DNA from 2 places in the Bifidobacterium sp. ESL0790 genome. Region 2 is predicted to be linked to the other one. Evidence: riboswitches for the same ligand, from Rfam matches in the RefSeq annotation. Region 2 holds a riboswitch; the other holds the start of a gene.
The links. Region 2 has a riboswitch for thiamine pyrophosphate ahead of OZY47_RS04995 (ECF transporter S component). Riboswitches for the same ligand answer to the same signal wherever they lie in the genome.
Positions count from the first base shown of each region.

Region 1 (11,694 bases), 710 kb from region 2:
GACCACGCGGTTGACATGCGATTCGTCGCCCTCGAGCCGGAAGGAGAGGACGGGGCCCAGGCCGTTGGGCAGGTAGCGCGAGGCCAGCGCGAAGTCCGGGCTCGATTCCAAGGCGGAGTAATTGACCTGGGTGACGTGCGGCACTCCTTGCAAGTGGCGGGCGATGGCGAGGGCCGTGTCGCTCTCCTGGCGGAAGCGCTGGGGCAGGGTCTCCAGGCCGATGAGCTGGAGGTAGGCGTTGGCCGGCGACATCACCGCGCCGAGGTTGTGCAGGTATTTGGTGCGCACGCGGCCGGCGAACGCCTCGGGCCCATAGGCCTGCGCAAAGCTCTTCCAGATGCCGCGGCGCTCGTCGCTGACCACCAGCTCGGGGCGTGTGAACTGCGGGAAGCGGCCGTTGGCCCAATCAAACCGGCCGGAATCGACCACCACTCCCCCGAGCGCGTTGCCGTGGCCGCTGATGCCTTTGGTGGTGGAATGGACTACGACGTCGGCGCCGAATTCGATGGGGCGGAAGAGGTAGGGCGTGGGCACGGTGTTGTCGACGATCAGGGCGACGCCGTGGCGATGGAGCATCGCGGCGAGCGGCTCGATGTCGGTGACGCGGGTGGAGGGGTTGGCCACGGATTCGGCGAAGACGGCGCGGGTCTCGGGTGTGATTTTCGATTCCACCTCGTCGATGTCGTTGACGTCGTTGACGAAATCGGTGTGGATGCCGAACTGCGGGAAGAACGATTCCATGGCGTCCACGGAGGCGCCGTAGAGGTCGGTCGGGGCGATGAGCCGGCCGCCGCCCTCGGCCGCGCAGAGCAGGGCGAACGAGACCGCCGCCATGCCCGAGGCCAGCGCCACCGCCGAAGCGCCACCTTCGAGGTCGGCGATGCGGCGTTCCAGCGCATCCACCGTGGGATTGCCGCAGCGCGAATAGGAGAACCCCTCGATCTCGCCGGACGAAAGACCGTCGCCGCGCACGGCGTCGTGCATGGCGAAGGCCGCGCTCTGGTAGATGGGCACGCTCACGGAACCGTTGTGCTCGTAGGGATCGTAGCCGGCATGCACGGCACGGGTCTCGAAGCCCAGGCTGTCGTTATGCGCCGGGTCGCTGTCTTTGTTCCTATTGCTGGCTGTCTGATTTGTCGACTCACTGGAAGCGCTGACTACGGGACCGCCAGCAGCGGTTTGGCTTGTCGGATTATTGGCCTGTTCGTCTTGTCGGCCCTGTTCGTCTTGGCTGGTTCGCCCGCCCGGCGACAAACTTCCCGTCGTCTTACGGAACTTGTCGTCACAGTCATGCGACTCGCGCTTCGACTCGCCCATCACGCCTCCCATGTAATACCCGATACCAGATTTGGGTACCACATTATCGTGCCGAACCAGCGCCGCCACGCGCCCCGCCATATCAAAAATCTATAGACGGCTCAACGCTTCCCGCTCGGCGACATTTCCAAGCGCAGACTCGTCAAACCAAAAACAGGGAGCAAGTCACAGACAGCAAAAAAGTTCCCATCGCCAGCCCATAACTCGACGATGGGAAAAGAAGCAGCCACGCACCTTTTCTATCGCTGACTCACCACTCAGCGATAGAAAAGGTTATGGGTGGTAGCTGGGATTTACTCGGTACGCAACGCCGTCGCCGGGTCCTGCTTGGCGGCCTTGCGCGACGGGATGAGGCCACCGATAAGCGTCAGTACCACCGACAGCACGATCAATATGATCGCGCCGGAGAGTGGCAGCGCGGCGTTGACGCGGTTGGTGCCCATGAAGTGGTGCATCACCGCGTTGCCGGGCACGATCAGTATCAGCGTCACCAGGATGCCGATGACGCCGGCACACAGCCCGATGATGCCCGTCTCGGCGTTGAAGACCGTGGAGACGTTGTGCTTCGAGGCGCCCATCGCGCGCAGGATGCCAATCTCCTTGGTGCGTTCGAGCACGGAGATGTAGGTGATGATGCCAATCATGATCGACGAGACCACCAGCGAGACGCCCACGAAGGCAATCAGCACGTAGGTGATGACGTTGATGATGGTGGTCACCGAGTTCATCATCAGGCCCGCGTAATCGGTGTAGACGATGCGGTCCTTCTTCTTGGCGCCGTCGTTGTATTGCTTGATGGCGTCCTCGATCTTGTTCTTCGCGTCGAAACTGTCGGCGTAGATCTTGATGGAGCTCGGGGCGTCGCGGCCGATGACGCCGAAATCGGCGAGGTTGCCGTTGTAGGTGCCGGTGGAGACGTACTGGTTGTAAATCGAGACCAGCACGTTCTCAGGGGCCGTGGCGAGGTAGTTGCTGAAGGCCTGCGCCACCTGTTGCTCGCCCATGCCGGAGATCGCTTCCTGCGGGTTGCTGGCGACGGCGGAGTTGCCCGCGGCGGCCGCGGCGGCGTTGCGTTGCGCGGTGACGTCGGCAGACTGGTTGGAGCTCGCCGCGCCCATGCCTCCGGGAGCCTGGGTCATGAGGCTCTTGGCCATGTTCGCCTGGTCGGAGACGGGCAGCGAGGCCACGTAGGCCTTGGCGTTGGCGGCCTTGGTGGCGTCGTCGCTAGGCGCGAAGGTCATGCCGTTCAGGATGTTATGGCTCGGGTCGGCCTTCTGCGCGGCCACGATCTCGCTGGATTTCGCGTGATCGATGAGGGTGTTGGTGAGCATGCGCGTATAGCCCACGCCCGGGGCCAACGGCGTGGTCTTGGCGCCGGCGTTCGCCCGGATGACACCCACGACATGTAGCTTCACGGCGGACGGCGAGTCCATGAGCTTGCCCACCTGATCGGCGTCGTTGCCCACGTATTTGTAGTGCCCGTCATCGCCCTTGACGTATTGGTCGGCGGCCGGCAACAGGGTGAGCGGCTGGTCCATGGCCTTGGAATAGTCGATGCGCGAGGTGTCGGTCTTGACCTTCTCGCCGCTGTTGAGCTTGTTCATCATGTCGTTGTAGTCGGCGCTGGGCAGCAGGCCGAGCTCATAGACCTGGGTGAGCGGAATCTCGTTGTTCTTGTCGAGCACGAGCACCACCTGGTCGCTGGACTTGGGCCAATGCCCCTTGACCATCTGGTAGTTGTCGGTAATCACCGAGCTGATCGGCTGCTTGTCGGCGTGCTCGCCGGGCATGATCTCGGAGAAGGCGGACGGGGCCTTGTTGTTGTCGGTTTTGCCCGTGAGCTTGGAGATCTGCAGGGATTGCAGGCCACTCAGATCGTTCGAGGAGGAGTTGAGCCCGGCGAACGTGCTGGCGGCGGACTCTGTGGCGGCTGAGCTTCCGCCCACCTTCACGCCGTCCACATCGACCAGCGTGCCCTTGGCGTCGTGGGTGAACACGGAGAACTTGGGCGAATACGAATATTGGATGCCGACGTCGCCGACGTATTTGCGCACGTCGTTGCCCGGCTTGTCGAGGTACTGCTTGAAGGGGCTCAGGTTGTTGCTGGTGATGCCGCTGGTCACCGACGCGGCGCCCTTGACGCTGGAATCGTCGGGGTAGATGCCGTTGCGCGGCTTGGCCTTCTCCTTGGAATCGGCCGTGGCCTGGGCGGTGTCCATGATCTTGTTCATATCGAAGGTCTGCTCGTTGATCTCGATGGGGTACGAGGTCAACGTCTCCTTCTGGATGTCGGCGATATAGCGGTTCACACCGGTCGAAACCGAAAGAATCAGGGCAATGCCGATGATGCCGATGGAGCCGGCGAACGAGGTGAGGATGGTGCGGGCCTTCTTGCTGCGCAGGTTGTTGAAGCTCAGCGCGACGGCCGTGGCGAACGACATCGAGGCCTTGCCCATGGTGCGATGCACGGCGGGCTTCTCGTCCTTGGTCTCCTCGGGCTCGACGGGCTGGGAGTCGCCGCGGATCACGCCGTCCTTGAGTTCGACGATGCGGGTGGCGTATTCGTGGGCCAAGTCGGGGTTATGGGTGACCATGACGACCAGACGGTCTTTGGCCACCTCTTTGAGCAGGTCCATGATCTGCACGGAGGTTTCGGAATCGAGCGCGCCCGTGGGCTCGTCGGCCAGCACGATGCTCGGGTCGTTGACCAGCGCGCGGGCGATGGCGACGCGCTGCATCTGGCCGCCGGAAAGCTGGTTCGGCTTCTTGTTGATATGCTCGCCCAGGCCGACCTTCTTCAGCGCCTCTTCAGCGCGCTTACGGCGGTCGGCGCGCGAGACGCCGGAAATCGTGAGTGCCAGCTCGACGTTGGAGAGGATGGTCTGGTGTGGGATAAGGTTGTAACTCTGGAAGACGAAGCCGACCGTGTGGTTGCGGTAGGAATCCCAGTCGCGGTCCTTGTATTTTCTGGTCGAGGTGCCGTTGATGATGAGGTCGCCGTCATCATAGCGGTCGAGCCCGCCGATGATGTTGAGTAACGTGGTCTTGCCCGAGCCGGACGGGCCCAGAATGGCGACGAACTCGTTGTCGCGCAGGGTGAGGCTCACATGGTCCAGCGCCTTCTGGACGAAATCACCTGTCTTGTATTCCTTGCTGATGTCTTTGATTTCTAGCACGAATTCCCTCGCTGCCTGTCTTGCGTCGTTGTCGCGTCACATCGCGCTTCGTCCTGCCACTCTACCCCAACGCACACCCGTCCAGCTCCGCCCATCTACCCAGTGAGAAAAGCGCCAAAATCGACCCAAAAAGGTGCTTATTCCACAGATTCAGCAGCCCACTGTGGAAAAAGCACCTTTTCGGGCCTGTTTTGGTGCTTTCCCCACTGATTAGGGCGCTCACTGCGGGAATAAGCACCTTTTGGGGCCTGTTTTGGTGCTTTTTCCACTGGTGCGGGCTAGCGCATGGCGCGCTGGTAGGAGGTGCCCCAGGTGCGCATGGCGTCGATGACGGTTTTGAGGCTGCGGCCGGTCGGAGTGAGCGAGTATTCGACGCGGGGCGGAACCTCGGCGTAGACCTTGCGGTTGACCAGCCCGTCGGCCTCCATCTCGCGCAGGTTGGAGGTGAGCACCTTCTGCGAGACGTTGCCCACCGAACGGCGCAGCTCGCTGAAACGCTTGGTGCCCTGCAGCAGGTCGCGCACGATGAGCACCGTCCATTTGTTGCCGATCAGCGTCATCGTCGTCTCGACCGGGCAGGCCGGCAGCGATTTGCCAGCAGCGCCCTTGGCGCCTTTCATCGCCTTGACGTTCTTCGCGGTCACCTCGTCCACCACGCTTGCGGAATCCTTCGTTCCTTGCACGCTCCGCCTTCCTTTCCGTTTTTATCCATCGCGTTCATCCTCGCACCGCCTCTCATCATCGTTCGACATGACGTATTCATGGTTCACGTTGCGCCCGAACGAGTCTAAGACGATTGGCTCAATTCATGCTGGATCAATTCATGGTTACTTTTTGAAACTAACAGTACCTTTGGACGTTATACTCCTTTTCTACCGTTCCTCTCATAGCGTATCTTAATTATTTTCATCGCGAACCATCGTTGGAACGGCGCAAAAGTTACTTTTAAGTATCTATACTTCCAAAATGTAACTACCAACTTGAAACGCTGTTCTCTGCTACAGTTACTCATAGATCGCACGCCACGAATCCACATGATATCAGCTTGGATTCAAAGCTACGAGGCAAAGGCAAAACGCAACAAGGTAGAAGGAGCGCATCATGGCAAGCATCACCGTTTTCGGATCAGGCAACATCGGCTCGGCGGTCGCCGGCATCGGCGTCAAGGCGGGGGCCGACGTGCAGGTCATCGACCGCGACAAGAGCAAGGCCGCCGCGGTCTCCGGCGTCACCCCGGCGGTTTGGGGCGAGCCCATCACCGGCGACATCGTCATTTTGGCGCTGCCCTACCCCGCCGAGGCCAGCGTGGTCGCGGATTATGGCGCGCAGCTCGCCGACAAGGTGGTCGTCGACCCCAGCAATCCCGTCGATTTCGGCACGATGGATCTCGCGCTGCCGCAAGGTGTGCATTCGGCCGCGGAGGAACTGGCGGGCAAGCTGCCCGACTCCAAGGTGGTCAAGGCGTTCAACACCGATTTCGCCGCGACTTTGGCCAGCGGCGTGAACGACGGCGCACCGACCACGGTGATGGCGGCATCCGACAGCGAGGACGCCAGGCAGGCGCTGCAAGCCGTCGTCGAGGCGGCTGGCCTGCGCTTCGTGGACGCGGGCGCGCTCAAGCGGGCCTCGTACATGGAGGCGTTCGGCGCGCTGCAGATGGTGCTGGCGATGAGCGGCGCCACCCAGTGGACCAGTGGTTTCAAGGTCGTCAAGTAGACTCGACACCTAAGTAAACCGGACCAGCGTCATCCCAGATTGTCGATTTCGACCTTACGAACAGCGATAATCTGGAATGACGACGACAGATAGCGTCACAGCATCCTCCGCCTCAGACGCGAAACAGCCATAAGGCGGAATCGTTGGATAACGCGAGATCCGCCAAAATACATAGCCGATCGCATCGGCTCAACAAACAACCTGACATCCAATCAAGCAATAACAAATATGGAAAGAACGATAATATGAGCAAGAACATCGCAGTCGTGGCGGCCAACGGCAAGGCCGGAAGGCTAATCGTTGAGGAGGCCGTCAACCGCGGCATGGACGTCACCGCCATTGTGCGAGGCGAAAACAAGACCAAGGCGCAGCACGCCATCATCAAGGACCTATACGACCTTACCGCCGACGACCTCACCGGCTTCGACGCGGTGGTGGACGCCTTCGGCATCTTCGACCCGGCCAAGCTCGACGAGCACAGCACCTCGCTCAAGCACCTGGCCGACGCCCTGTCCGGAAGCAACACCCGCCTGCTGGTGGTCGGTGGCGCGGGCAGCCTCTACACCGACGAGGCCCACACCAAGCAGCTTTCCGACTCGTTCCCCGACAACATCAAGGGCGTGCCGCTGGCGATGGGCAAGGCGCTCGACGCGCTGCGCAAACGTGACGACGTGCACTGGACCTACGTGAGCCCCGCCGGCGACTTCCAGGCCGACGGCCCACGCACCGGCAAGTACGTTTTGACCGGCGAGGAATACACCACCGACGCGGACGGCAAGAGCGCCATCAGCTACGCCGATTACGCGGTGGCCATGGTCGACGAAATCGCCGCGGACCAGCCGCACGACCGCGAGCGCATCTCCGTGCGCTGGTAATTCGCCCGCACACCAACCCAGACGCGGCTTATACCGCTGACGAACCCGCAACCTATCGGATATCGAGTATCGCTCCGGTAAGTTGCGGGTTTTCGTTTGTTCAAGTTCCCGTTTTCGGGTTCCCTAAGACAGACCCGCCCGCCACTAAAACCGAATCTTGAACATCTCAATTTTGGCCCATAGCTTGGCCTGTTATCGAAGACCTGCGGAACATTCCGATGCCGAAATATTGGATACCTTCACCATGAAAGATTCCCGACAACCACGCTGGCGTGAGGAACGCATCTTCGACCAGACGCCGATAATGCGACAGCAGCGAAGTTCATGCATAACACTCAGGCCTTGTCCAATGAAGCGCATAGCGTCTTGAGCTGTAAGTGCAGGGGAACCTGCGGCCCGCCTCGGTGGGCGCGCGAGTTGAGACGAGCGGACGCTCGACCCTTGGAACCTGTTGGTTAATACCATCGTAGGGAGACGCGAATATGGTCAATGACGCATACTCATTTGCAAACAGCAATCTCAATAATCCGAGCGATTTGGCTTCGGACGATCCGGTGCGCGCGAACGTTCTTGACGCGGCGCAAAAGGTGCGCGACACCACGCCACTGGCGCAATCCTTCACCAATTTCGTCACCATCAACCTCGTGGCCAACGCGCAGCTGGCGGCGGGCGGCACGGCGGCGATGAGCTTTTTGCCCGACGACATCGCGGGCGGCGAGGCGGCGAGCGGAGCCAGCTACATCAACGTCGGCACGCTGCTGCCCTTCTACAAGGACGCGCTCAAGGAGATCGCCGAGAAGTTCCAGGCCGACCACCACCGCTGGGTGCTCGACCCGGTGGCGGCGGGCCTGGGGACCACGCGCACCGCGATTCTGAAGTCGTTCAAGGCGGCGCCGCCCACCATCATCCGTGGCAACGCCTCCGAGATCATCAAGCTGCGGGAGATGTGGGAACTGCCGTTGGACGAGGGCGATTCCACTTCCGATTCCGCCTCAGCCAAACAGTCCAGCGGACCTGTGGGCGTCGAGTCGGCCGACGACGTCGAGGCCGCCGAGGCCGCCGCACGTACCCTCGCGCGATACATCGCCAGGTTCGACGCGCAGGGGCAGGGCGCCGTGGCCGTTTCGGGCGAGACCGACCTCGTCACCGACGGCGAGCGCACCTATCGCCTGCCCGGCGGCAGCGCGATGATGACCAAGATCACCGGAGCCGGCTGCTCCCTAGGCGGTGTGACCGCCACCTATCTGGCCGTCGCCGACCCGCTCACCGCCGCCCTCGCCGCCAGCGCGCTCTACAACCGCGCCAGCGAGACCGGAGAAGCCAATTCCCACGGCCCGGGGTCGTTCCAGGTCGCGTTCCTCGACGGCCTGTGGTCCACCACTCCCGAGCAGATCGCCGCTTCACCCATCCTTGGCTGAATCATTTCGTGATTGACTCGAGCACGATGCTCATGCTCGCGCTCGAGTCAATCACGAAATCTCTTTCAGAGCCGCTTACGTTTCATAGTCCTTTATAGAATCGAGCTAATCTTGACTACATCTCATTGCGCACCACTCGCCTCCATGCGTGACCACTTCGACCTGAGCTCCTACCTGGTGCTCGGCCCGGCCGACACCAAGTCGTGGCCCGTCGCCGACATCGTGCGAGAGGCGCTGGCTGGTGGCATCACCTTCGTGCAAATTCGCGTGAAGCCCGGTGACGCCAAAACCATCACCGAGCTGGCCCGTCAAGCCGCCGACGTCATAGCCGAGGCCGGCAAATCCGACACCGTGCCGCTGGTAATCGACGACCGTGTGGACGTGGCGTGGCAGTGCCGCGACATGGGCATCAAGGTGGACGGCGTGCATATCGGCCAGGACGACATGAATCCCGTGGAGGTGCGCAAGCTGCTGGGCCCCGACGCCATCATCGGCCTGAGCTGCAAGGTCCTCGATGAGGTGAAAGCCGCCAACGCCCTGCCCGCCGGCACCATCGACTATATCGGCGCCGGGCCGCTGCACCCGAGCACCACCAAGCCCGACTGCATCGTCATCGGCGCCGACCACAAGCGCCACACGCAAGACACCGAATCCATCAACGCGCTGTGCACCGAGTCCCGCTACCCCATCGTCGTGGGCGGCGGCGTGAAGCTCGAGGATTTGCCGGATCTGGCGCAGACGGAGGCCGCAGGCTGGTTCGTGGTCTCGGCCATCGCAGGCGCCGACGACCCGCAGGCCACCACCAAGGCCATGGTCGATTCGTGGGCCGCGGCTCGTGCACAGCGAGGTTGAAATCGTAATTTCCACTAGCGCCGCCTACATTACATCTCAATTCCGCATCATTGTCTTGATGGAACAACCAGCCACTTCGCAACATGCCAGGCAGCATAGATGGAACGCCAATATCGATTCCGTCATAGACAACCGACTGGTGAATCAGCCGCGGCATCCCATCGATACAAGCCAGCAAGAAACGAGCTTTCACATATGACAGCTGACAATCAGCCTTCAACGTATTCGACCGAGGGCACGACCGTTCATCCATACCGGCTGCCGGCCGTACTGTCGATCGCGGGAAGCGACTCGTCTGGCGGGGCGGGCATTCAGGCCGATCTCAAGACGATGATGGCGTGTGGGCTTTACGGCATGACCGCGATCACCTCACTGACCGCGCAAAACACCACTGGCGTGCGGGCTTCAGCCGCCACCACGCCCGATATGTTGGCCGCGCAGATTGATGCGGTGTTCAAGGACATCCGGCCGGATGCGGTCAAGATCGGCATGGTGCCCACCGCCGAACTTATCGAGATTATCGCCCAGCGGCTCAAGTATTATTGCGCCAACAATATCGTGGTCGATCCGGTGATGATCGCCTCGAGCGGCGACCGGCTCGCCAGCACCGCAGCGGTCGACGCGCTCACTGGCCATCTGCTGCCGCTGGCGACATTGGTGACTCCAAATATTCCGGAAGCCGAGACACTGGCCGGCCTTAGACACGGCGCCATACACGATGATGATTCCAGGATCGACGCGGCTCGGCGAATCAGCGAACGGTGCAACGGTTGCGCGGTGCTTATCAAAGGCGGGCACGGCCATAACGGAGCGAACGATCTGTTGCTCGCCAACGATACGACCACTTGGTTCCGTCATCGCCGCATCGTCAACCCCAACACCCACGGCACCGGCTGCACGCTCTCCAGCGCCATCGCCGCCGAACTCGCCAAAGGCGCGGACCTCGTTACAGCCGTACAGAACGCCAAAGATTATCTCACCGGATGCATCGCCGCTGGACTCGACCTCGGGGCGGGCTCCGGGCCTATGGACCACGCCTGGCAGTGGCGTCGAGACGAAGACACACAGCCGATGGAGAAAGAACCTTCCGATGACTGATATCAACAACTCCAATAATGCCAACGATTCCGCAGCCCCAAAATCATCTAAGACCACCGACGAAATGACTATGACTACCAACATGAACACTGACCCTGATACCGCCAACATCATCAACACCAACACCAACGGCGAAGCCACACAGGCCATCGCCAAACTACTCAACATGCAGCAGCGCTACGACCATGACCTCAAACACGTGAAACCCTCACGTCTGCGTGTGCTTTCCATCGAGGGCTCCGACCCGATTGGCGGGGCGGGCACGATGGCCGATATGAAGGCGTTCACCGCGCAGGGCGTCTTCGGCTACGCGGCGATGACCAGCGTGCTGGCCCAGAACACGCAAGGCGTCACCGACATCGTCAATGTGGAGCCGTCGTTCCTGCTGGCCCAGCTCAAGGCGGTCAGCGACGACGCGGACATCGACGCGATGAAGATCGGCATGCTCGGCACCCCCGAATTGGTGCAGGTCGTACGCGAATGGCTCGTCGGATTGTTCAAGGATTATGAGGCGAACGGCAAGCCGCGCCCGACCGTCGTGCTCGACCCGGTGATGTACGCGAAATCCGGCGACAGGCTGCTCACCGACGAGGCCGAACAGGCACTGGCCACGCTGGTGCCTTTGGCGGACATCATCACACCCAACGCGATGGAATTGGCGGCGCTCGATGAGATGGGCAATACAGCAGAATCAGCTGGTGGCGCCACAAACGCAGGAAACACTGAAAACAAACCTGTGAGCAACATTCCGTCATCCGACGAGTACAACGAAACCAGTCACGCAAATCCGCAGGCCCCACATTCCTATGAGGAAATGGAGCGCTTGACGACATCCGTGGCCGCTCGTTTCGGTGTCGCCGTGTACGCAAAAGGCGGCGCTTTGGCGCTCAACGGTAGTGATGAATGCACCGATATTCTGGCTGTTCCATCAGATACAGACGGCAACGCCGCAAACAACGCATTCGGCGCACTGAGCGCAACCACTCAATCAAACACGTCAAACGCCGCCGAAAACAAAGCACGAATAACGGTCACCCGCATCGAGGGCGCCGCCGTGCCAACGCAAAACGTGCATGGCACCGGCGACACCCTTTCAAGCACGCTCGCGGCCCTGCGACCGCAGTGCGCCGATTGGGTGGAGACAGCCAAGCGCGCCAAGGTATGGATGACGGGAGCCATCGCCGCCGCCGATAATCTGCATATCGGCCACGGCCACGGCCCCATCGATTTCACCTGGCAGCA
Region 1 covers NZ_CP113915.1:610,884-622,577, reverse strand. Annotated here, with positions in the region: gene OZY47_RS02205 (aminotransferase class I/II-fold pyridoxal phosphate-dependent enzyme) at 1-1,398, opposite strand, end outside; gene OZY47_RS02200 (ABC transporter ATP-binding protein/permease) at 1,611-4,493, opposite strand; gene OZY47_RS02195 (helix-turn-helix domain-containing protein) at 4,772-5,113, opposite strand; gene OZY47_RS02190 (NAD(P)-binding domain-containing protein) at 5,595-6,209, shown strand; gene OZY47_RS02185 (NAD(P)H-binding protein) at 6,455-7,084, shown strand; TPP riboswitch at 7,456-7,575, shown strand; gene OZY47_RS02180 (hydroxyethylthiazole kinase) at 7,567-8,502, shown strand; gene thiE (thiamine phosphate synthase) at 8,614-9,354, shown strand; gene thiD (bifunctional hydroxymethylpyrimidine kinase/phosphomethylpyrimidine kinase) at 9,550-10,452, shown strand; gene OZY47_RS02165 (bifunctional hydroxymethylpyrimidine kinase/phosphomethylpyrimidine kinase) at 10,445-11,694, shown strand, end outside.
Region 1: another riboswitch for thiamine pyrophosphate. It lies ahead of OZY47_RS02180 (hydroxyethylthiazole kinase); the one in region 2 lies ahead of OZY47_RS04995 (ECF transporter S component).

Region 2 (11,694 bases):
GAGCTTCATCCCCTTCATCGAGGCGCATCAGGACGAGTTCGCCTCGGACGTTATCATCGTGGCCGACTCGGGCAACTGGAGCGCCGAGATTCCGAGCCTGACCACCAGCCTGCGTGGCAACACCGATTTGGACGTGACGGTGAAGGCGCTGGAGCATCCGGTGCATTCCGGCCAGTTCGGCGGTCCGATTCTCGACACGAACACGCTTTCGGCCATGCTTATCGCCTCGATGTACGACAAGGACGGCTCGCTGGTGATTGATGGGCTCGAAGGGGGAGACCCGGTCGGCGGCCTGCAGCGTGACCTTGACGAGGCGAGCGTGCGCGCTGATTCCTCCGTGGTCGACTCTTACCGCTTTGCCGGCACCGGTTCGCTGGCCTCGCGCTTGTGGACCAAGCCGAGCGTCTCCGTCATCGGCTTCGACGCGCATCCGGTCGAGGGATCCTTCAACGTCATCGCCAACGAGACCCGCTTCCGCCTCTCCATCCGCACCGCGCCCAACCAGCGCCCGGCCGACGCCGCCAAGGCCGTCACCGACTTCCTGCTGGCCCATGCGCCGTTTGGAGCCGAGGTGACTGTTTCGACGCTCGACGAGGGCATGGGATGGAGCATGGACCCCGACGCCGAGGCCACCAAGGACGCGGAGGAATCCATGCGTGAGGCGTTCGGCGTTGAGCCGATCAACAAGGGCGAAGGCGGATCGATCCCGTTCATCCCCGAGCTGCAGAGGATCTTCCCTGCGGCCCAGGTCCTTGTCACCGGACCCGAAGACCCTAAGGGCAACGCCCACAGCCCCAACGAATCGATCGATCTCACCAGCCTCAAAAACAATGTGATCACCGAGGCACTCATCCTCGACAAACTGGGGCACTGAACGCAAATAGGGTAGTCGTGACTGCGCGGGATATGCGATGTTCGGGACGCTCCTTGGCCGCTCGGCCATGTCTTACGCCCGAACATCGCATATCCCGCACAGCCACTAGTGATAATGATTATGCGCCGTGTAATTAAAAAAGCGGATGCTGCCGCAGGCTTTAGGTCTCTTACTGTTGGCGCGCCGAGTCTACGCCATTGGCCTGCGGCAGCGACTGAAACTGTGGCCTTTCGGCTGGTGTTTTTGGACGATGCTTTCTTAATTGATTCTGTGGGTAAATGCTGATTGGTGACGAGGATGTTTGTCTTTGCTGCTTTTGATATAGCTTCTTGATGTTGCTCGGCCCAGGATGCAGATTTGCACTGTTCCGAGAGATGTTTGCCCTTATCACTTGGCGGCTAACCGGTAAGTGACCGTGTGCCTGCGGCAGCTATTCGCTTGTGAGTCACCTCCGTGGCCGCTCCTTGAATCGGATTCCTGAGGCACGAGTGTGGGGTGGGGATGTCCCATGTTCGGGCGTAAGACATGGCCGAGCGGCCAAGGAGCGTCCCGAACATGGGACATCCCCACCCCACACGACCACCCTGCGTAAGACAGTTTGCCCTGGCCACGCTCTAGGATGACGAATTGACACGGGGGCTGGTCGTTAATGGCTGGCTGAGATGAGGGTTTCCTCGACCGAATGAACGTGAGTCCGGACAATGCCGGCGAACGGACGTCTCTTCCCGTGCCTTGTATGCGCGCCGAAAAGCGGTGCGCACGTACGAAAGGCACAGATCATGTCAAATTCGAATACCATAGTCAAACCCGCCAAGCCGAATCTCAAATGGCGCGTCGTCGACATCGCCGTCGCGTCTGTCATCGGCGTGGCCAGCGCGCTGATCTACTGGGTGGCCGCGCTGCTCTACGGCCCCATCGGCTCGCCGCTTGACGCTCTGGTTCCCGGCCTCGGCGGCCTGATGAATGGCTTCTGGCTCTTCGCCGGCCCGCTCGCCGCGGTCATCGTGCGCAAACCGGGCGCGGCCACGTACGCTGAGGTGGTGGCCGGTGTGCTCGAGGCTCTGCTCGGCAACCAGTGGGGCGGCGCAGAAACATTCCTCATGGCGCTGGTGCAGGGGTTGTGCGCCGAAATCGTTTTCCTCGTGGTCATGTATAGAATCTGGAACGTGGTGACGTTGACGCTTTCCGGTGCTCTCTCGGCCGTGGGCTGCTGGGGCTATACGTTCCTCACGCACTTGCAGGGCTTCCAACTCACGGGCGCGTACGGCGTCTGGAACCTCGTCGCCACGCTCATCTCCGGCGGCCTGGTGGCGGGCCTGCTGATGTGGTACCTCTATATCGCCATCGCGAGGACGGGCGCGATCGACAAGTTCGCCTCGGGCCGGCAGGTTCGCGTGTCCAACAAATAGGTGTCGCGTCGTCAAAGGAATGATGACGGACTATATTGACGGTATCGGTGGCAAGCACAAAGGGACGTATGCGTAGCAACAGGAGAATGTCTCCCGGCGATGGCGGGGACGCACGGCTGTCGGGAGGCCAGGGGGAGACCCGGACCTCACCGACGGTCGATGGCGCGGGCGATGCCGGTACGTCAACGGTTTTGCATGGCCGTCAGGGTGTAGAAAGTTCTACCGATGCAAGCGTTCGCCGTCCGGCCGAACCTGCTTCGATCCGTTTCGACGATTGGGGTTACCGCCACGCCTCACGCCGCCATTTCGCCGTGCGCGGCCTGAACCTTGAGATTCGGGCGGGGGAGCGTGTGCTGTTGCTGGGCGCCTCAGGCATTGGCAAATCCACGATTCTGGAAGGTGCCGCCGGACTGTTGGGCGAGGGAATCGCGCAGCAGGAAGCCGTTGCCGAACACAGCGAGAAAGAGAGCGAATCGCCCGAGACCATCGCCGTCGAGGATTCCGAGGGCGGTGTCACCGAAGGGCGGATTCTCATCGATGGCGTGCCGTCGGCAAACGCCCGTGGTCGCGTGGGACTGGTGCTGCAGGACCCGGACGCGCAGACGATTTTCGAGCGTCTCGGCGACAACGTGGCCTTCGGCCCGGAGAACATGGGCGTGCCGCGGCCTCAAATTTGGCAACAAGTGCGCGAAAGCCTTGCGGCAGTTGGGCTTGATGGCTTGCAATTGCACCGTTCCACCATGCACCTGAGCGGCGGACAGATGCAGCGGTTGGCGCTCGCCGGCGCGCTCGCGATGAGACCAGGCGCTTTGCTGCTGGACGAGCCGACCGCGAACCTCGACCCTGATGGGGTGGCGCAGGTGGTCGACGCGGTTCGCCACGTCCTCGATGATACGAAATCGACGATGCTCTTGGTTGAGCACCGCGCCGGCCCCTGGATCGACATGGTAGACCGTGTGATCGTGCTCGGCCTCGAGTCTCGTGACCAGCAGTGCGCTCGCGTCACCCAAGTCGGCGCGGACTCCGAAATCGACCACAGTGGATTCCGGCGCACCATCGTGGTCGCCGACGGCACGCCCGATGAGGTCTTTGGCGACAAAGCCTTGGATTTCGCGGCACTCGGCATCTGGGTGCCCGGCAAATACCGCCGCTCCGAAGACGAGATCCGTCGCGTCCACACCGATGACGAGCCCGCAAGCGGCCCGGCCATCGGCGACGCCAAGGCGTTGCTGACCACCCATGACCTGTCGATCGGACGTGCGGGCAAGGCCATCGCCAGTCACATCGACATCTCCTTCGCCGCCGGCCAGATCACGGCGCTCGTCGGTCGCAACGGCGTTGGCAAATCCACGTTGTCACTGACGTTGGCGGGGCTCTTGGAACCGGTATCAGGGAGCGTTGAGGCGTCCCCTGAGCTGGCCCGGGGTGCCGATGGAGCCTCGCCAATCACTTGGAAATCAAGGGATTTGGCGGCCCGTATCTCCTACGTGTTCCAGAATCCTGAGCACCAATTCGTCCGTGGCACCGTGCTCGAGGAGGTCATGCTGGGGCTGTTGCGCACCGGCAGCGACGAGGATGGGGCGAAAGCGAAAGCCCGTGCCCTGCTGCGCCGCTTCAGCCTCTCGCAGTACGCTTCGGTCAATCCTTACACGCTTTCCGGCGGCGAGAAGCGCCGCTTGACGGTGGCGGCAGCGCTGGCTTCGGCCCCCCGCGTGATCATCCTCGATGAGCCCACCTTTGGCCAAGATCGCCGTACTTGGATGCAGATCGTCGGTCTCATCCACTCGTTGCGCGGCGATGGTGTGAGCGTCATCGTCGTCACCCATGACCGCGACCTGGTCACGGCTTTGGGCGCGCGCGTTATCGAATTGGAAGCTGAGTCCGAGAATGCCGTAGCCTCTGAAGGCAGTGCCGACGTCGATATCGACGCCAACGCCAATACCAGTATCGATTCAACCAAATCCGGTGACAGCGGCTCCGAAAACCGCGAATCTTTTACCCAAAGCCAGACATCTGCGTCAACTTCAAGCAGCCCCATTCCGGTATCCTCGAGCGAAACCACCATCATCGTCAGCCCGGTCAACGAGCGTGACGAGCAGCCAAGGCCATCGAGCCGCTCGCCGTTCCTGGCCTCCCTCAACCCCTCGTTCCGCCTTATCGGCGGATTTGTCGCCGCCCTGCCGCTGATTCTGAGCCTCGATTGGGTCTCCGCCAGCGTCGCGTTGGCGCTTGAAGTCGTCATCCTCGCCTTCATTGGCTTCTCGCCATGGCGTGTCGTCAAATCGACCTGGCCCGTCTTCATCGGCGCCCCGTGGTCGGCCCTCGCCGTGCTGCTCTACGGCAAGCAGGGCGGCAGAATCTGGTGGCATTGGGCGATGATCACCGTCACCGACCGCTCCGCCACGCTCGCGCTGGCCACCGGCATCCGCATCCTGGCGATCGGTATCCCAGCCATCATCGCCGTGCTCGGTGTGGAGACCACCGACCTGGCCGACTCCTTCAGCCAGATTCTCCACCTGCCCGACCGTTTCGTCTACGGCGGCCTCGCGGGCATGCGCCTCTTCTCCGTGCTGCGAGACGACTGGGCCGCGCTCACCGCCTCCCGCCGCTCGCGTGGCCTCGGCGACGAGAACAAGGTCAAAGCCTTCTTCCCGCAGGCTTTCGCGCTGCTGGTCCTCTCCATCCGCCGCTCCACCATGCTCGCCACCGCGATGGAGGCCCGTGGCTTCGGCGCCGACACCCCCCGCACCCACGCCCGCGTGAGTCGCGTGAATCCGCGCGATTGGGCCTTCGTCATCGTCTGCGCCCTTATCCCCACGCTCGCCCTGATCGCCGCCGCCTTCACCGGTCATTTCGTCTTCTTCGGCGGCTGAGCCCGGCAAGTCACGTGGTTCGGTTTCAGAGCCGGACTTGTTTGCCCTGCAACCGGCCAGTTGCCTCAGCGGTCGCGTAAGCTATGGGTTATGCCTTTCAACCAGCACATCATCGACAATCCGAAATCCGAGCGCGTGCGCCGCGTGGCCGAGCTCGAGAAGACCAAGGCCCGCAAGAAGTCCGGACGCTTCATCGTCGAAGGGCCGCAATCGGTGCGTGAGCTCGTACGGTGGATGCCCAACGTGGTTGAGGATTGCTATGTGCAGTTGGGGGAGCGCCAAGGCGGTCTGATTTCGGAGGTTGTGGACGCCATCGCCCGCGAGGCCGACGACCAGGGCCTCTATATCCACCAGGTCACCGAACCGGTGATGCATCATATGAGCACGGATTCGCAGGGCATCGTCGCGGTCGCCGATCTGGACGCCATGCGTGGACGGATGGCCAACGCCTTCAACAACGGCAATGGCAACGGTAATGGCGATGGCGATAACGACCAGGGCTCCACAAACGGCACCATCGCGGCGTTCTGGCAGATACGCGACCCGGGCAACGCGGGCACGGTCATCCGCTCGGCCGATGCCGCCGGCTGCAAGGCCGTCATCTTCGTCGACGAATGCGTCGACCGTTTCAACCCGAAGGTCATCCGATCCACGGCAGGCTCGCTCTTCCATCTGCCCGTGGTGACGATGGGCACCGACGAGTTCTTCGCTTGGGCGCAGGTCCAGAGTCTCGGGGTGATGGCCGCCGACGTCTATGGCACGCCTGAGGTCAGACCGGAATCGTTGATCGATGTGATCGCGCGATCCAGCGGCTCGCAAGAAAACGACACCAGCATGGCTGGCGGCCGAAAGAACGATGTGTCTGATGCCGGTCCCAAGGATTCCTCGCGCGTGATCATTTTCGGCAACGAGGCCCGTGGCCTGCCCGAGGACGTGTTGCGGCGCGTGCAGTGCATCGTCTCCATACCCCTCTATGGCAAGGCGGAATCGCTCAACCTGGCCACCAGCACCTCGGTGATGCTCTTCTCCCTGGCGATGGCCGACCACGCCCGCGCAAACGGCAGATAAATAGGCAAAACACACTCGCGTTTCGACCTCGCCGAATCGCGGAATCCCGCCTTCTCCAACGCCTGTTATGTCGAGTCATATTGGGAGAATGAAAAGGTTGCAAACGCTTGGATTCCGCGTGTTTCACGAGGCTGGTGCAAGGTGTTTGAAAAGTTGTGAATCAAGGAAAATTGAAGGAAAGGGTACTCGTGGCACAGAGTGCGGTATTCGATGCCGGAGCGGTGACCGACGCGGTCGCCGAGGGCATCGCGAAAATCAAAGAGGCCTCCACGATGGAGGAGCTCAAAGCCATCAGAACGCAGTACGCCGGAGCGGATTCAGCGATGACGCAGGCGAGCCGGGCCATTGGCGGGCTGCCGAAGGATGAGAAGAAGGGCGCGGGCCAGCTCATGGGCAAGCTCCGCGCCGATTTCGGCCGCGCCTTCGGATTGAAGGAGAAAGAGGTCGAAGCCGAGGAGGAGGCCCGCAAGCTGGCCAGCGAGACCGTCGATATGACCCTCCCCGTCAACCGCAAGCCGCTCGGCGCACGCCACCCGCTCGCCAAGGTCATGGAGGACGTCGAGGACCTCTTCGTCTCCATGGGCTGGCAGATTTCCACGGGTCCCGAGGTGGAGACCGAATGGTACGACTTCGACGCCCTGAACTTCGGGCCCGACCATCCCGCCCGCCAGATGCAGGACACGTTCTACGTCAAAGGCAACCAGGCCAAGGACGCCGCCGGATTCGTCGGCTCCAACATGGTGCTGCGCACCCAGACCTCGTCCGACCAGGTGCGCGCGCTGCTCAACCGTGGCGTGCCGCTTTACATCGCCTCTCCCGGCCGTGTGTTCCGCACCGACGAGCTCGACGCCACCCACACCCCGGTCTTCCACCAGTGCGAGGCGCTGGCCGTCGACAAGGGCCTGACGATGGGCGACCTCAAGGGCGTGCTCGACAAGCTCGCCGTCGCGATGTTCGGCCCCGAGGCCAAGAGCCGCCTGCGCCCGAGCTACTTCCCGTTCACCGAGCCCAGCGCCGAGCTCGACCTCTGGTTCCCCGACAAGAAGGGCGGTCCCGGTTGGATCGAATGGGGCGGCTGCGGCATGGTCAACCCGAACGTGCTGAAGTCCGCGGGCCTCGATCCCGAGGTCTACACCGGCTTCGCGTTCGGCGTGGGCATGGAGCGCACGCTGCTGCTGCGCCATGATATCAACGACATGCATGACCTGGTCGAAGGCGACGTGCGTTTCAGCAAACAGTTTGTGATGGGGGAGTGAACCAACTATGCCAATGGTAGATATTGACTGGCTCAAGGAGCATGTCGAGGTTCCGGCCGGTCTGACGTATGAGCAGCTTGCCAAGGATCTGGTTCACGTCGGCCTCGAGGAGGAGGAGATTCACGCCTCGCAGGTCACCGGTCCGATCGTGGTCGGCTATGTGGTCGATTGCACGCCCGAGCCGCAGAAGAACGGCAAGATCATCAACTGGTGCCATGTCGACGTCGGCGACAAGTACAACGACACCGATGAGAACGGCAACAAGGTGCCGCGCGGCATCATCTGCGGCGCGCCCAACATGGCCGCCGACGAGAAAGTCGTCGTCACCATCCCCGGGGCCGTGCTGCCCGGCGATTTCAAGATCGAGCCGCGCAAGACCTACGGCCACATCTCCAACGGCATGTGCGCCTCGGAGCGTGAGCTGGGCCTCGGCGACAACTACGACGGCATCATCCTGCTCAACCACTACGGCCTCGACAAGGACGTGGTCGACAACCTCAAGCCCGGCGACGACCTGATGCACCTGCTGCATCTCGACCAGCCGCTGCTCGAGATCAACATCACCCCCGACCGTGGCTACACGCTGTCCTACCGCGGTGTGGCGCGCGAATACCACCATTCCACCGGCGCCACCTACACCGATCCGGTCGACGCGCTCAATGCCGAGACCCCGCAGGCGAAGCCCAGCGGCGAAGGCGACATCGCCGTCGAGATCGAGGACGACAACCCGATCCACGGCGTGCCCGGCTGCGACCGCTATTACGCCCGTATCGTGCGCGACTTCGATCCCTCGGCCCGCACCCCCAACTGGATGCGCCGCCGCCTGGTCCGCGCCGGCATGCGCTCGATCTCGCTGGCCGTCGACGTCACCAACTACGTGATGATGGATCTGGGCCAGCCGATGCACGCCTACGACCTCGACAAGATCGAGGGCCCCATCGTCGTGCGCCGCGCCAAGCCGGGCGAGACCCTGACCACGCTGGATGGCAAGAAGCACGAGCTGAGCGTCGAGGACCTGCTTATCACCGACTCACCCGAAGGCAGGCGCAGCTCGCGCATCCTTGGCCTGGCCGGCGTGATGGGCGGCCTCTATGGCGAGGTGACCGCCGACACCAAGAACATCCTCCTGGAGTCCGCGCACTTCGACCAGGTGACCATTGCCCGTTCGGCCCGCCGCCACAAGACGCCGTCCGAGGCGTCCAAGCGCTACGAGCGTGGTGTCGACTACGAGCTGCAGCCCGCCGCCGCCCAGATGGCCGCCGACCTGATGGCCAAGTACGGCCACGGCAAGCCCTCCGACACACCTGTCGACGTCGACAATACCCAGCCGCGCGAGGCCATCGATTTCAAGCTCACCGAGACCAAGCGCCTCACCGGGCTCGACACCTCCGACGATCGCATCCGCGAGATCCTCACCGACATCGGCTGCGAGGTCACCGACGGCAAGTCCGCGGGCCACGTCAGCGTGGTGCCGCCCACCTGGAGGCCCGACCTCAACGAGCCGTGCGATCTGGTCGAGGAGATCGCGCGTCTGGTCGGCTACGACGAGATTCCGATCACCATGCCCCCCGCCCCGGTCGATGGGGAAGTGGGGCTGACGCAAGACCAGATCCACCAGCGCCAGGTCGCCGACGAGCTGGCCGAATACGGCTTGGTGGAGACTTTGAGCTACCCGTTCGTGGGTGAGGCCGACTTCAAGGCGTTCGAGTACGATCCGGACGAGATCGAGCCGGTGAGCGTCGAGGTCGCCAACCCGCTGGCGGGTGATCGCCCCTACCTGCGCCGCACCGTGCTGCCCACGCTCGCGCAGACCGTGCAGCGCAACCTGCGCCGCGGTCTTGAGAACATCTCGCTCTACGAGCTTGGCCACGTCTATCTCTGGGACCCGAACGCCCCGGCCATCCCGGCCCTGCCTGGCGGCAAGAAGCCGACCGACGAGCAGCTGAAGGCGCTTGACGCCGGCCTGCCCGACCAGCCGCTGCACGTCGCCGCCATTCTGACAGGCTCGGCCCTTGAGCCCAGCTGGATGGGCGAGGGCCGTGACGTCGATTGGAGCGACGCCGTCGAGGCGATGCGCCGCGTCACCGACAGGCTTGGCGCCAAGGTCTCCCTTGAACAGCCCAAGCCCGAAGACATGCCCGCGCAGTGGCATCCGGGCCGCGCCGCCAAGGTCATGGCCGGAGGCAAGTGCGTCGGCATGGTCGGCGAGCTGCACCCGCACGTCAACGCCGCGCTCGGCTTCCCCGAGCATTCCGCCGCCTTCGAGCTCAACCTGACGGACCTCTTCGCCACGCTCGACGGCAAGCCCGTGCAGGCCAAGCCGATCGCCACCTTCCCGCCGGTCAAGCAGGATCTGGCCTTCACCGTTGACGAGTCGGTCACCGCCGCGCAACTGCAGCAGGTGATCGAGGAGGCCGCCGGTGACAATCTTGAGTCGATCAGCCTCTTCGACGTCTTCTCGGGCGACCAGCTCGGCGAGCACAAGAAGTCGCTGGCCTACGCGGTCACGTTCCGCTCTGCGAAGAAGACGCTGACCGGTGACGACACGGAAGCCATCCGCAAGGCTATTGTCGATAAGGCGGCCGCGTTGGGCGCGCAGCTGCGAGCCTGAAACGCAAGATATAAGGAAGCACCATGAGCGAACCGCAAGACCAATATCCGGCAACCAATCCCGCCAACCAGCCGGGGCAGCCAATCGTCCCCGACCCACAGGCCGCCCCCAACGGAGCCGGCGACGGCGTTGGCTATGGTGAGGTCTCCGCGGTTCGCCCGCAATCCCAGCAGTTGCAGCCCCAGCAGTCCCAGCAGCCGGAATACGGGCAGATGAAGCTCCCCGAATACGGCGCCTTGGCCAGCCAGTTCCCACCGGACTATGATCCGTACGTCTACGGCAGGCCGGACGACGACAAGTCCAAATCAAACGGCAACGGCAATGGCGGGCAGCCGCGTCACCGGCAGGGGAGCCGCGCCGCGAACGGCAACGGCAATGATAACGGTTGGCCCTTCCCCTATACCGGCAACAACAACCAGCCGCAGAACGGCAACCCGTCCGACGGCCATACTCCCGACATGCACAACGGCGTCGATTTCAACGATCCGAACCAGAACCCGCTGCTCGGCCGCTGGGACTCGATATCGATTCTCTCGTTCGTCTTCTCGTTCCTAATCCCCGTCGTCTCGCTGATCTTCGGCGGCATCGGGATCTGGCGCACGCGCAGGTTCCACATGAAAGGCATCGGTTTCGCCATCGCCGGCCTCATCCTGAGCGTGCTGAGCATCGCGGCCGAGATATGGCTGCTCACACACGGCCTCAACCTGGATCAGCTCTCGCAGCAGATGCTCAACCAGACCATGGGCGGCTCCGCGGGTGACGGCTCCGCCAACGCCTGAAGTCCCGGCTTCGCAGAGCGGTCGCGGCCTCTGGGCTGATAACAAGCTGCGTGTAATATTCTTTATCGAACGACAGAGGTGAGTCATATCGACTGCTCTGGTTGACAAGTGTGGGAAAGGCCAACATGGTGGACCAAATACGAGATGACGGGCGTGAAGGCGACGCGGACAAGGGGAGTGCGCGAAACGTGCGTGCCACGGGTTCATCGCCGAGCGGCAAGACCGTCGGCGCCAACGCCCACGATTACCTGCACCGGCCGCCGACCAGGGCGGCGCGCCTTGTGGCGATCGAGGAGATTCTCACCCATCATGTCGTCGAATCGCAGTCCATGCTCTCCAAAATGCTCCTGGACAAGGGGTTCAAGGTAACCCAGGCCACGCTGAGCCGTGATCTGGACGAGCTGAGCGCCGTCAAGGTCCGTCTACGCAACGGCCGCATGGCCTACAAGGTCGGGCGCATGCAGGACCAGGACGGTGTGGAGGCCGAGAAGATCGAGCACCAGCTTTCCCGTGGTTTCTCCACACTCATCGTCTCCGTGGCCTGCGCCGGCAACATCGTCGTGGTCCACACGGTCGATGGCGCGGCGCAATACCTGGCCACCGTGATGGACAAGCAGGAGATCGAGAGCGTTTTGGGCACGTTGGCCGGAGACGACACGCTGCTGCTGATCTGCGCCAGCGACGAGGCGGCCGTGCACCGCTCGAAATGGCTGCTCGACATCGCCTCCAAGGAGCCACGGCAGCGCAAATAGACTCTCCGGAGCCGGTTTCGGGCCTCACAAACGAATAGGGTCTGATCTCGTGATGATGAAAACGAGATCAGA
Region 2 covers NZ_CP113915.1:1,316,784-1,328,477, reverse strand. Annotated here, with positions in the region: gene OZY47_RS05000 (dipeptidase) at 1-874, shown strand, start outside; TPP riboswitch at 1,497-1,608, shown strand; gene OZY47_RS04995 (ECF transporter S component) at 1,654-2,283, shown strand; gene OZY47_RS04990 (ATP-binding cassette domain-containing protein) at 2,352-5,156, shown strand; gene OZY47_RS04985 (RNA methyltransferase) at 5,247-6,224, shown strand; gene pheS (phenylalanine--tRNA ligase subunit alpha) at 6,413-7,480, shown strand; gene pheT (phenylalanine--tRNA ligase subunit beta) at 7,488-10,091, shown strand; gene OZY47_RS04970 (DUF4190 domain-containing protein) at 10,115-10,870, shown strand; gene argR (arginine repressor) at 10,996-11,622, shown strand.